One region of the Arthrobacter sp. TmtSoilC48 genome, then DNA from elsewhere that is predicted to be linked to it. Evidence: riboswitches for the same ligand, from Rfam matches in the RefSeq annotation. Region 1 holds a riboswitch; the other holds the start of a gene.

What was found. Region 1 has a riboswitch for glycine ahead of gcvP (aminomethyl-transferring glycine dehydrogenase). Riboswitches for the same ligand answer to the same signal wherever they lie in the genome.
Region 2: it holds a riboswitch for glycine, as region 1 does, so the genes downstream of both, cycA (D-serine/D-alanine/glycine transporter) here and gcvP (aminomethyl-transferring glycine dehydrogenase) in region 1, are expected to answer to the same signal.

The regions. Positions count from the first base shown of each region.
Region 1 is NZ_AP046049.1:4,272,691-4,277,805, forward strand. Features, by position in the region: gene gcvP (aminomethyl-transferring glycine dehydrogenase) at 1-2,803, opposite strand, end outside; glycine riboswitch at 2,989-3,086, opposite strand; gene AC6I97_RS19665 (TetR/AcrR family transcriptional regulator) at 3,179-3,718, opposite strand; gene AC6I97_RS19670 (MFS transporter) at 3,792-5,115, shown strand, end outside.
Region 2 is NZ_AP046049.1:4,418,199-4,423,313, reverse strand. Features, by position in the region: gene AC6I97_RS20300 (prolyl oligopeptidase family serine peptidase) at 1-1,035, opposite strand, end outside; gene AC6I97_RS20295 (FAD/NAD(P)-binding protein) at 1,096-3,081, shown strand; glycine riboswitch at 3,156-3,254, shown strand; gene cycA (D-serine/D-alanine/glycine transporter) at 3,400-4,887, shown strand; gene AC6I97_RS20285 (ExeM/NucH family extracellular endonuclease) at 4,969-5,115, opposite strand, start outside.

The DNA of each region.
Region 1 (5,115 bases):
TGCGGTCGCCAGCAGCGCCGTCAATGCGTCCGACCGGCGGGAAGTACTTGTCCTGCTTCAGGTGGTGGACTGGGAACGCGGCCTGCTCACGCGGGTATGCGCGGTCCCATGCAGAACTCACGACGGCGGCAGCCGTGTGCGGCGCGTTGCGCAGCGGCGAGTTCTCAACAGTGAAATCGCCGGTGGCAACCTGCTCGATTTCGGCACGGATGGTGATCATGGCTTCAATGAAGCGGTCGATCTCGGCAAGGTCCTCGGACTCGGTCGGCTCCACCATCAAAGTGCCCGCAACCGGGAACGCCAAGGTGGGAGCGTGGAAACCGAAGTCGATGAGGCGCTTGGCCACGTCCTCAGCCGTGACGCCGGTGCGGGCAGTCAGTTCGCGGAGATCCAGGATGCACTCGTGGGCAACAAGACCGCCTTCGCCGGTGTAAAGAACCGGGAAGTGCTCATCCAAGCGGGAGGCAACGTAGTTCGCAGCAAGCAGCGCGGACTTGGTGGCTTCGGTGAGCCCCTGGCCACCCATGAGCTTCACGTAAGCCCAGGAAATCGGGAGCACACCGGCCGAACCGAAACGGGATGCCGAAATCGGAACGTCGTTTCCTTCGGTCCAGGAAGCAGCGTCGCCAGGCATGAATGGTGCCAGGTGTGCCTTTGCCGCAACCGGACCAACACCGGGTCCACCGCCGCCGTGCGGGATGCAGAAGGTCTTGTGCAGGTTCAGGTGGGAGACGTCGCCGCCGAACTTGCCCGGCTGGGCGAGCCCAACGAGTGCGTTGAGGTTTGCGCCGTCGATGTAGACCTGACCGCCGGCTTCGTGGATCGCGTCGCAAACTTCCCGGACGTCGGCGTCGTAAACACCGTGCGTGGACGGGTAGGTGATCATGATGGCCGAAAGGGCGTCCCGGTTGGCTTCGATCTTGGCTTTGAGATCCACGTGGTCGATGGTGCCATCAGGAGCGGTGGCCACCACTACTACCTTCATGCCAGCGAGCACAGCCGAGGCCGCGTTGGTGCCGTGGGCAGAAGCAGGGATGAGGCACACATTGCGCTGCTCGTCGCCGCGGGAAAGGTGGTAGCCGCGGATCGCAAGGAGGCCGGCGAGCTCACCCTGGGAACCGGCGTTCGGCTGGATGGAAACCTGATCGTACCCGGTGATCTCGGTCAGCTGGGATTCAAGGTCGGCAATGAGTTCACGCCAGCCAGCGGTCTGGGAGTCCGGAGCGAACGGGTGGATCGAGGCGAACTCCGGCCAGGAGATTGCTTCCATCTCGGCGGTTGCGTTCAGCTTCATGGTGCAGGAACCCAGCGGAATCATGGTGCGGTCCAGTGCGAGGTCGCGGTCCGAAAGCTTGCGGATGTAGCGCAGCAGCTGGGTTTCGGAGCGGTGCGTGTTGAATACCGGGTGCTGCATGAAGTCGCTCGTACGCTCAACGGAAGATTCCAGCGCAAAACCTTCAGCGGATTCGGTGACCGAGGCGCCGAAGACATCCAGGACGCCGCCGACAATCTCTGAGGTAGTGGTCTCGTCAACAGAAATGCCCACCAGATCAGCGTCAATGCTGCGCAGGTTGATTCCCTTGGCCTCGGCAGCGGCAACGATCCCGGCAGCCTTGCCGGGAACGCGGACGGTGATGGTGTCGAAGAAGGAACCGTGAAGGACCTCGACGCCGGCGCCCTTCAGGGACGCTGCAAGCGTGCGCGCGTGACCGTGGGCGGTCTCGGCGATTGCCTTCAGGCCTTCGGGACCGTGATAGACGGCGTACATGGACGCGACGATGGCAAGCAGGGCCTGGGCCGTGCAGATGTTGGACGTGGCCTTCTCGCGCCGGATGTGCTGCTCACGGGTCTGCAGCGCCAAGCGGTAAGCGGGGACACCGGCGTCGTCCTTGGAAACGCCCACCAGACGGCCCGGCATGGAACGCTCGAGGCCCTTCTGGACGGCCATGTAGGCGGCGTGGGGGCCGCCGAAGAACAGCGGAACGCCCAGGCGCTGGGCGGAGCCGACGGCGATATCGGCGCCCTGCTCGCCCGGAGGCGTGATGAGCGTCAGCGAGAGCAGGTCTGCAGCCACGGTGACGAGCGCGCCACGTTCCTTGGCGTCAGCGATGACGGCGGAGTGATCGAACACGCGGCCGGAAACGCCGGGCTGCTGCAGGACGACGCCGTTGATGGCGCCTTCCGGGAGGCCGAGCGAAAGGTCAGCGACCTCAACCTCGAAGCCGAGTGCCTCGGCACGGCCCTTCACGATGGCAATGGTCTGGGGAAGGCAGTCGGCGTCGAGGACCGTCTTGCCGTCATGGGCGGCCTTGTTCTTGTTGGCGCGGCGCATCATCAGCACGGCTTCGGCCACTGCCGTTGCTTCGTCCAGCAGGGAGGCGTTGGCGATCGGCAGGCCCACGAGGTCCTGGACCATTGTCTGGAAGTTCAGCAGAGCTTCGAGGCGGCCCTGGGAGATTTCCGGCTGGTAGGGCGTGTACGCGGTGTACCAGGCCGGGGATTCCAGGATGTTGCGTCGGATAACCGGCGGCGTGACGGTGTCGTAGTAGCCCTGGCCGATCATCTGGACGGCGGTCTTGTTCTTGGACGCAAGCTTGCGCAGCTCGGCCAGCACCTCAACTTCGCTGAGCGCGTTTTCAAGGGTGAGGGCAACGTCCTGGCGGATGTCGTTGGGAACGGCTGTATCAACCAAAGAATCGACGGTGTCGTAGCCGACCGTCTTGAGCATGGTTTCAATGTCGGCCTGGCGGCGGGCGCCAATGTGCCGGTCGACGAAGGTGGTGGAGGCTGAACTAACCGTCACGAAGGAACTCCATTACTTGGGCGGCGTTGGGTACGCCACAGCGGCTCGGGTTCCTCCCCGCTCTGTATTGGACCTGAGAGTTTCCGCGTGTTGCTTGAACAACGATCGCTTGCACCGTCGGTGAGCACAGCACTTCTTCCGCGCCAAGAGGGCGCGGCAAAAGGCCTGCTACTTTCCAGAGTTGCCTCGCCGCGGCGGTGCGTGGGCCTGAGAGATTCCTGGGGAGGGTTTGCTCCTACGGCGCCCGCATCACTTGCTTGCGGGACTCTCCCGCCGCAGATCAAAGGCATATTCAATTTTTGCGGGCCCCTGTGAAGACGCACCACAAGGCTCAATTGTCCTACGTCGGGGGCGTCGCCGCAAATGGATGGCCCGCTACTTGCGGAGCCGGTCCAGGATGCCAAGGAGGATCTCGACGTCGGCCTCCCGCCCGGCCTTGCCGCCTTCCTGGCCACCCTCGAACATGGCATTGAAATACAGGCCGTCGCCCATGTAACTGACGGCTTTGGCAACCTCCGGACCAACATCCTCGGCCAGGACGTCCAACCACTGCTGCTGGATTCCGGCAAACCTGCGGCGGGTCTCCTCATGCGCAACTTCGGCCAGTCTTGTGGCAGCGACCAAAGCCCGATCCATGGGGGTTCCCGCCCATAGGGAGGAGCGGATGAAGTAAACCGCAGAGCCGTCCGGCGCAGCCTTCATTTGCTCGACGTCTTCCTGAGCCAACCGATCCAGGCGCTCAAGCAGGGCGCTGATCAGCGATTCCTTGCTGGGGAAGTGATAAAGCAGCCCGCCCTTGGAGACGCCCGCCCGCTTGGCAACGGCATCGAGGGTGGCGGCCCGCTCCCCCACCTCGATGAGGAGGGCTTCGTAGGCATCCAGGACCGCATCCCTGGCAACTGGTTTTCGTGGCATGTGTACATCATTCCCTACGGGGTCGACGGCGCTTAATTTGAAACTGTACCGTCTGGACGGTACAGTAGCTGTCATGTTCACGCCGTCCTCGACCCAAGCTCCCCGTTCCGCTCGTCCCGTCATGGGTGGAGGCGCACCTTGGCGCGACTGGACGGCCCTGGCACTCCTGATGTTCCCGGTGCTGCTGGTGGCCGTCGACAACACCGCGCTCACGTTCGCCCTGCCCGAAATTGCCCGCTCCCTGGACGTGGGTGGCGTGCAGCTCCTATGGATCATCGACGCCTACCCGCTCGTGTTGGCGGCGTTGCTGGTTTCCATGGGCAACCTGGGCGACAGGATCGGACGACGGCGGCTGCTGCTGATCGGCAGCACCGGCTTCGCTGCGGTTTCGGCTGCTACGGCGTTCGCGCCTTCCGCGGAATGGCTGATTGCCGGCCGCGCAGCACTTGGCGTGTTCGGCGCGATGCTGATGCCTTCAACCCTGTCCCTGATCCGGAACATCTTTGCTGATCCGAACCGCCGGCGGCTCGCGATCGCCGTATGGGCCGCCGGATTCTCTGGTGGCGCTGCCCTTGGCCCGATCTTCGGTGGCTGGCTGGTTGAGCACTTCTGGTGGGGTGCTGTCTTCCTGGTGGCGACCTTCCTGCTCCTGCCGCTCCTCGCCTTCGGCAGGGTCCTCATTCCCGAATCCAAGGACGCCAACCCCGGCCGCGTTGACGTGCCCAGTATCGGGCTGTCCGTGATCACGATGGCTCCGTTCGTGTACGGCATCAAGGAATTCGCTGTTCACGGATTCGGGGTGTCGGCAGCGGCCTTCATGGTCTTCGGCCTGGTGATGGGCGTTCTGTTTGTCCGTCGCCAGCGCCAACTTGAGAACCCAATGCTGGATGTCCGCCTGTTCAGCAACAGGGTGTTCAGCACGGCGATCGTGGCCAACGTCCTGTCCTTGTTTTCCATGACGGGCTTCATCTACTTCTTCGCCCAGCACTTGCAGCTGGTTGAAGGCCAGTCCCCCATGGAAGCGGGCATTGCAATGATTCCGGCGCTCCTGGCAACGGTCGTCGCCGGCCTGGTGGTGGTCCCGCTGGTAAAGCGCATCCGGCCGGGATTCGTAGTGGCCGGCGGACTTACCCTCAGCGCTGCAGGCTATTTAGTGGTGGCTGTGGGTGACCACGGCAGCGGACCGATGTTCCTCTTGTCAGCTTTGACTGTCCTGGCCGTTGGCGTTGGCGCAGCGGAGACCATCTCCAACGACCTCATCCTCGGCTCCGTACCGGCCGACAAGTCCGGAGCGGCGTCCGCAATTTCCGAAACCGGATACGAACTGGGTTCGCTCCTGGGAACGGCCGTGCTGGGCTCTATCCTCACCGCGTCCTACCAGCACAACCTCGTCATCC
Region 2 (5,115 bases), 150 kb from region 1:
CAGCACCACAAATTGGCGCGATCCAGCCAGGTAGCCTTCGAGGTCAGCGGCCAGCAGGGAACCGGCCGCGTAGGTGACGCCGGAAACGTCCCAGTCCTTCTGCAGGCGGAGCATCAGCCATTCTCGGTGGGCGCTGATGTTCACGTCGGTGGGCACATCGATTTCAAGCCATGAGTCGTCGCGAAGCAGCCACGTCTTGCGGTTGTAGAAGTCGATGTAGTCTACGGCGAAGGTCCGTTCGAAGCCCGGGGTTGAGTCATGGGCCACGATGGCCAGCATGTGGTCTTCGGGGATGTCGAAGATCCGCTCTGCCTGGGCGAGGGATTGGCCGCGACGCAGCTTCACGCCGGTCCGGGCGTACGAGGAGGTGGTTGCAGGCAACCCTTCTGCCGTACTGGAGACAAGCAGTGTGTCCGCATCGAGCCAACTCACGTTGCCTTTTGCCGTGGGCAGATCGAATCCGCCGGCGGCAGGGTCAACAAAGGTGCGGGATTCGACGTCGAACTCGCGGTGACGGTTGGCGTCACCGCCGTCGGGGGACAGCGAAACCATCGCGAAGCGGTACGTGTCCCCGTCCGAAGGACGAAGGAACCCGGCCCCATGGAACACCCATTCGACGCCTTCTGCTGCGGCGAGGGCATCGATGTCCAGCAGCACGTCCCATTCGGGAGCCTCGGAGACGTAACTTTCCCAGGTAGTGCGGCGCCAAAGGCCCTTGGGGTGCTCCTGGTCCTTCCAGAAGTTGTAGTAGAAATCGCCGCGTTTGTTCACCATGGCGATCCGGTCAGTCGAATCCAGGACCTCCAGGATGCCGGCTTCAACCGCTGCGTAGTCTGCGTCCTCCAGCAAATCCTCGGTTCGCGCGTTCTGTTCCCGGACCCAGGCCAGCTGTTCTTCGCCGTGGATGTCCTCCAACCACACGTTCTCATCCGTGGGTTCGGGCGCGATGGTCGCAGCGTGGCGAGGCCCGGACTTGGTCTCCAGATCCGTGTCATTGTCAGGAAGGGGCGTCTGATCAGCTTCTGTGGTGGTCATCGCCCCATCCAAGCAACACTTTTCAACTGGAAGCAAGTCACGCAGAAGTTAGGCTTGAGCGTGGCTAAATCGCAAATCAATCGTGTTGCCCTTATTGGGGCCGGCCCCCGGGGCACGAGTGTCCTTGAGCGGCTACTCGCGAATTGGGCCGCAGGGGCCACCAGCCGCGCGAACCGGACCGATACCGGGCAGCGCACACTGCACATCCACGTTGTGGATCCTTTCCCGCCAGCATCCGGCCATGTGTGGCAGCCGGAGCAGTCCAGGCTGTACCTGATGAACACACAGGCGTTCTATCCGACGCTCATCCCGGAAGACCCCAAGCTTGCGCAGCCCCTCGCAGGCGGTTCGTTCGACCAGTGGCGCGCCGCCCGACGTCGTGATGGACAGGGGCTGAACGACGCCGAAAAGGCGGAGTTGGCCACCTTGGAGTCCCACGATTTTCCCAGCAGGGCGCTCTACGGACGGTACCTGCGGCAGACTTTGGCGGAGCTGCTTCAGCGAATGCCCGACGGCGTGGAGGTCACCTTCCATGAGACGACCGCCGTGGCGGCGCGCCCGGTCCCGGCAAGCCCAGGCATCGCAGGTGGGCAAGCGTTCGACGTCGAACTGGCCGACGGCACTACCCTCACCGTCGGCTCGGTGGTCCTCGCGCTGGGACACATCGAGTCACGTTTGAATCCGGAGCAGCGTTCGTTCCAACGGGCAGCCGACGAGCACGGCCTCCTCTATTTCCCGCCTGCACCGCCAGCCGACGTTGACTGGCAGCGGGTGCCGGACAACGAGCCCGTCCTGGTGCGTGGGATGGGACTGAATTTCTTCGATGTCATGGGCCAGCTGACTGAGGGCCGGGGAGGCAAGTTCGTCGAAGCCGGCGTACCGGGAGCCGGAGTTCTCGAGTACCGGCCCTCGGGCAGGGAACCCAGGATTATCGCAGCATCCCGGCGCGGAACCCCGTACCGGGCCAAGGCTGGTTTGGCAGGGTATTACCCCAGCAGCATCACCATGCGTTACCTGACCGAGGCAGCAGTGGACCGGTTCAGGGCAGCCGGTATCCAGCCCGGATTCGACCACGATCTTTGGCCGCTCCTGCACCGGGACGCCTTGTGGGCCTATTACTCCACCCTGGCAAGGTCGCAGCCTGCCGCCATCCGCGATGCAGCGCAGTTCCTCGCGGACCTTGAGGACGCGTTGCAACCCCACGCGCACACCACCGCCAACTGGGAAAGCGACGTCGCCGCCTTGGTGGACAAGCACGTGCTTGCCTCCCGCCGACTGAATGTCCGCGGACTCGCTGCGCCCTTGGCGGGCCGGACGTTCGCGTCCCGCCGGGAACTGGATCTGGCGATAACGGCCTACCTGGACGACGACGCACGACGCTCCGCACTGGGCGAAGCGGATCCCGTGAAAATGGCAATCGGCGCACTGCACACCGGCAGGGCGATCCTGAAGTCCGTCGTGGCAGACGGTGGTATCACGGACGAATCGTGGGTCGCTGAACTGAGGGGATGGTTCGAATCGTTCGTTGAAGGCCTTGCCAGCGGGGCCCCGGCACTGCGTTCGGAGCAGTTGGCTGCTTTGGCGCGTGCCGGCGTCGTGGGTTTCGTTGGACCCGACCCGAAGTTCAGTGTGGATAGAAGCGCCAAGGTTTTCCGGGCAGTCTCTCCATGGGTCCACGACGGGCCAGCGGAGGCACCCACGTTGATTGAAGCGATGTCGCCGGCCAACAGGGTGGGCATCAATATTTCTCCACTCCTGGAACAACTCATGGCTGACGGCCTTGTGCGAACCAAAATCATGATGAGTGCCGAGGGCACGCCGGTGCAGACAACCGGACTGGATGTGGAACCGCACCCGTACCGGCCTGTGGCGTCCAACGGCTCTGTGACCCGGGGGATGTATGTTTTGGGCCTGCAATTGTCGGCGACCCAGTGGGGAACGGCCATTGCTGCAGAGGCGCGTCCGGCGACCGGGAAGGCTTATGCCAGCGGCCAGCGAACCCTGCGGGATGCCGACGAAATCGCCCGTAGCATTCTGGCCAGCTAGCTGCCTTTGTTTGCAGTGAGTCCAACGCTTCGCTAGTGTGTGAGCTGCATCACCGGCAAAGTGGTGCGCGCTTTTGATCTGCGGCGGGAGAGTCCTGCCGGTACATCCCGTCAGGCGCCGTAGGAGCAAACCCTCCCCAGGAATCTCTCAGGCCCATGTACCGCCGCGGCGAGGCAACTCTGGAAAGCAGTCCGGGCATCCGGGCTCACCGAAGGTGCAAGCAGGCCATCCCTGCGGAAACTCTCAGGTCCACCTACAGAGTGGGGAGGAACCCGAATCATCGTGGCACCCAGTGCCGCCTGAACAATGGAGTTCCTCTTGACGATTCAGCGCCCACCATCCTCCGTCCCGCACCAAGCAGGCTCACCACATCTCGAACCACACCTCGAACGGCAGCTCAGCAACCGGCACATCCAGCTGATCGCGATAGGCGGTGCAATTGGCACGGGCCTGTTCATGGGCTCGGGAAAGACCATTTCTGCCGCTGGTCCATCCGTCATTTTCGTGTACATGATCATCGGCTTCATGCTCTTCTTCGTCATGCGCGCCATGGGCGAGTTGCTCCTGAGCAACCTGAACTACAAATCCTTCAGCGACTTTGCAGCGGACCTGCTGGGTCCCTGGGCCGGGTTCTTCACCGGCTGGACCTATTGGTTCTGCTGGGTCATTACCGGCATCGCCGACGTCATCGCGATCGCCGGGTACTCCAAGGAGCTCTGGCCTTCCCTTCCACTCTGGGTGCCAGGATTGATCACCATCGGCATCCTGCTGCTTCTGAACCTGGCTACGGTGAAAGCATTCGGCGAGACCGAATTCTGGTTCGCCCTCATCAAGATCGTCGCCATCGCGGCACTGATCATCGTCGGTTTGTTCATGATTTTCAGCGGCTTCCAGTCCGACGCCGGACCGGCCAGCTTCACCAACCTGTGGAGCCACGGTGGCTTCTTCCCCAACGAATTCATGGGCTTCGTCGCCGGTTTCCAGATCGCCGTCTTCGCTTTCGTCGGCATTGAATTGGTAGGTACCACGGCCGCCGAGGCAAAGGACCCGGAGAAGAACCTGCCCAAGGCCATCAACTCGATTCCGATCCGCGTGCTGCTCTTCTATGTGGGTGCCCTCATCATCCTGATGTCCGTCACCCCGTGGACCCAGTTCGCGGCCGGCCACAGTCCATTCATTGCGATGTTCTCCCTGGCCGGCCTGGGTGCGGCGGCTACGATCGTCAACCTGGTGGTTCTCAGCTCTGCGATGTCCTCAGCCAACTCGGGTATCTACTCAACGTCCCGCATGGTTTACGGACTGGCCCAGGAAGGCGACGCGCCGGCTGTGTTTGGCGCGCTCTCAAGCCGCAAAGTACCCCGCAACGCCCTGTTCCTTTCCTGCGTCCTGCTGCTGTCCGGCGTAGTCCTCATGTATGCCGGGCAGGACATCGGCAAGGCGTTCGACATGGTGACCACCGTGTCTGCGGTTTGCTTCGTCTTCGTATGGTCCATCATCCTGGCCAGCTACCTTGCATTCCGCAAGCGGCGGCCACACCTGCATGATGCTTCGGCGTTCAAAATGCCAGGCGGCGTGGTGATGGTGTGGGTGGTTTTTGCCTTCTTTGCCTTCGTGCTTTGGACCCTGACCACGCAGCCGGACACTTTTGCTGCGCTCCTGGCCACGCCGCTGTGGTTCCTGATTCTGGGGGTGGCCTGGGTCATCCTGCGTCGCCGGCCAGCGCACCTGGTTCGCTTTAGGGAGTTCCAGGCGCAGCTTGAGAAGGACGCCAAGCACGCGGAGGAACCCGAGCTCGCCAAGAAGTAGGCGAAAATCCAAAAAGGTAGCCCTTCACGAGTCATCCTCCTGAGGGGCTACCTTTCTTGGCGGGTCATGCGAAGGGGCCGCCTAGCCCCTCAGACACTTCTGGTACTCCAACCAGGCCCACGCGTAGTGCAACCAGCCCACGGCGTCGTACCACTTGGACGGTTTGGTGGGCGGAGTGCATTGCGGGGGATTCGTGCCGCTCCCTGCAACCGTCACCAGGGCCTTTAC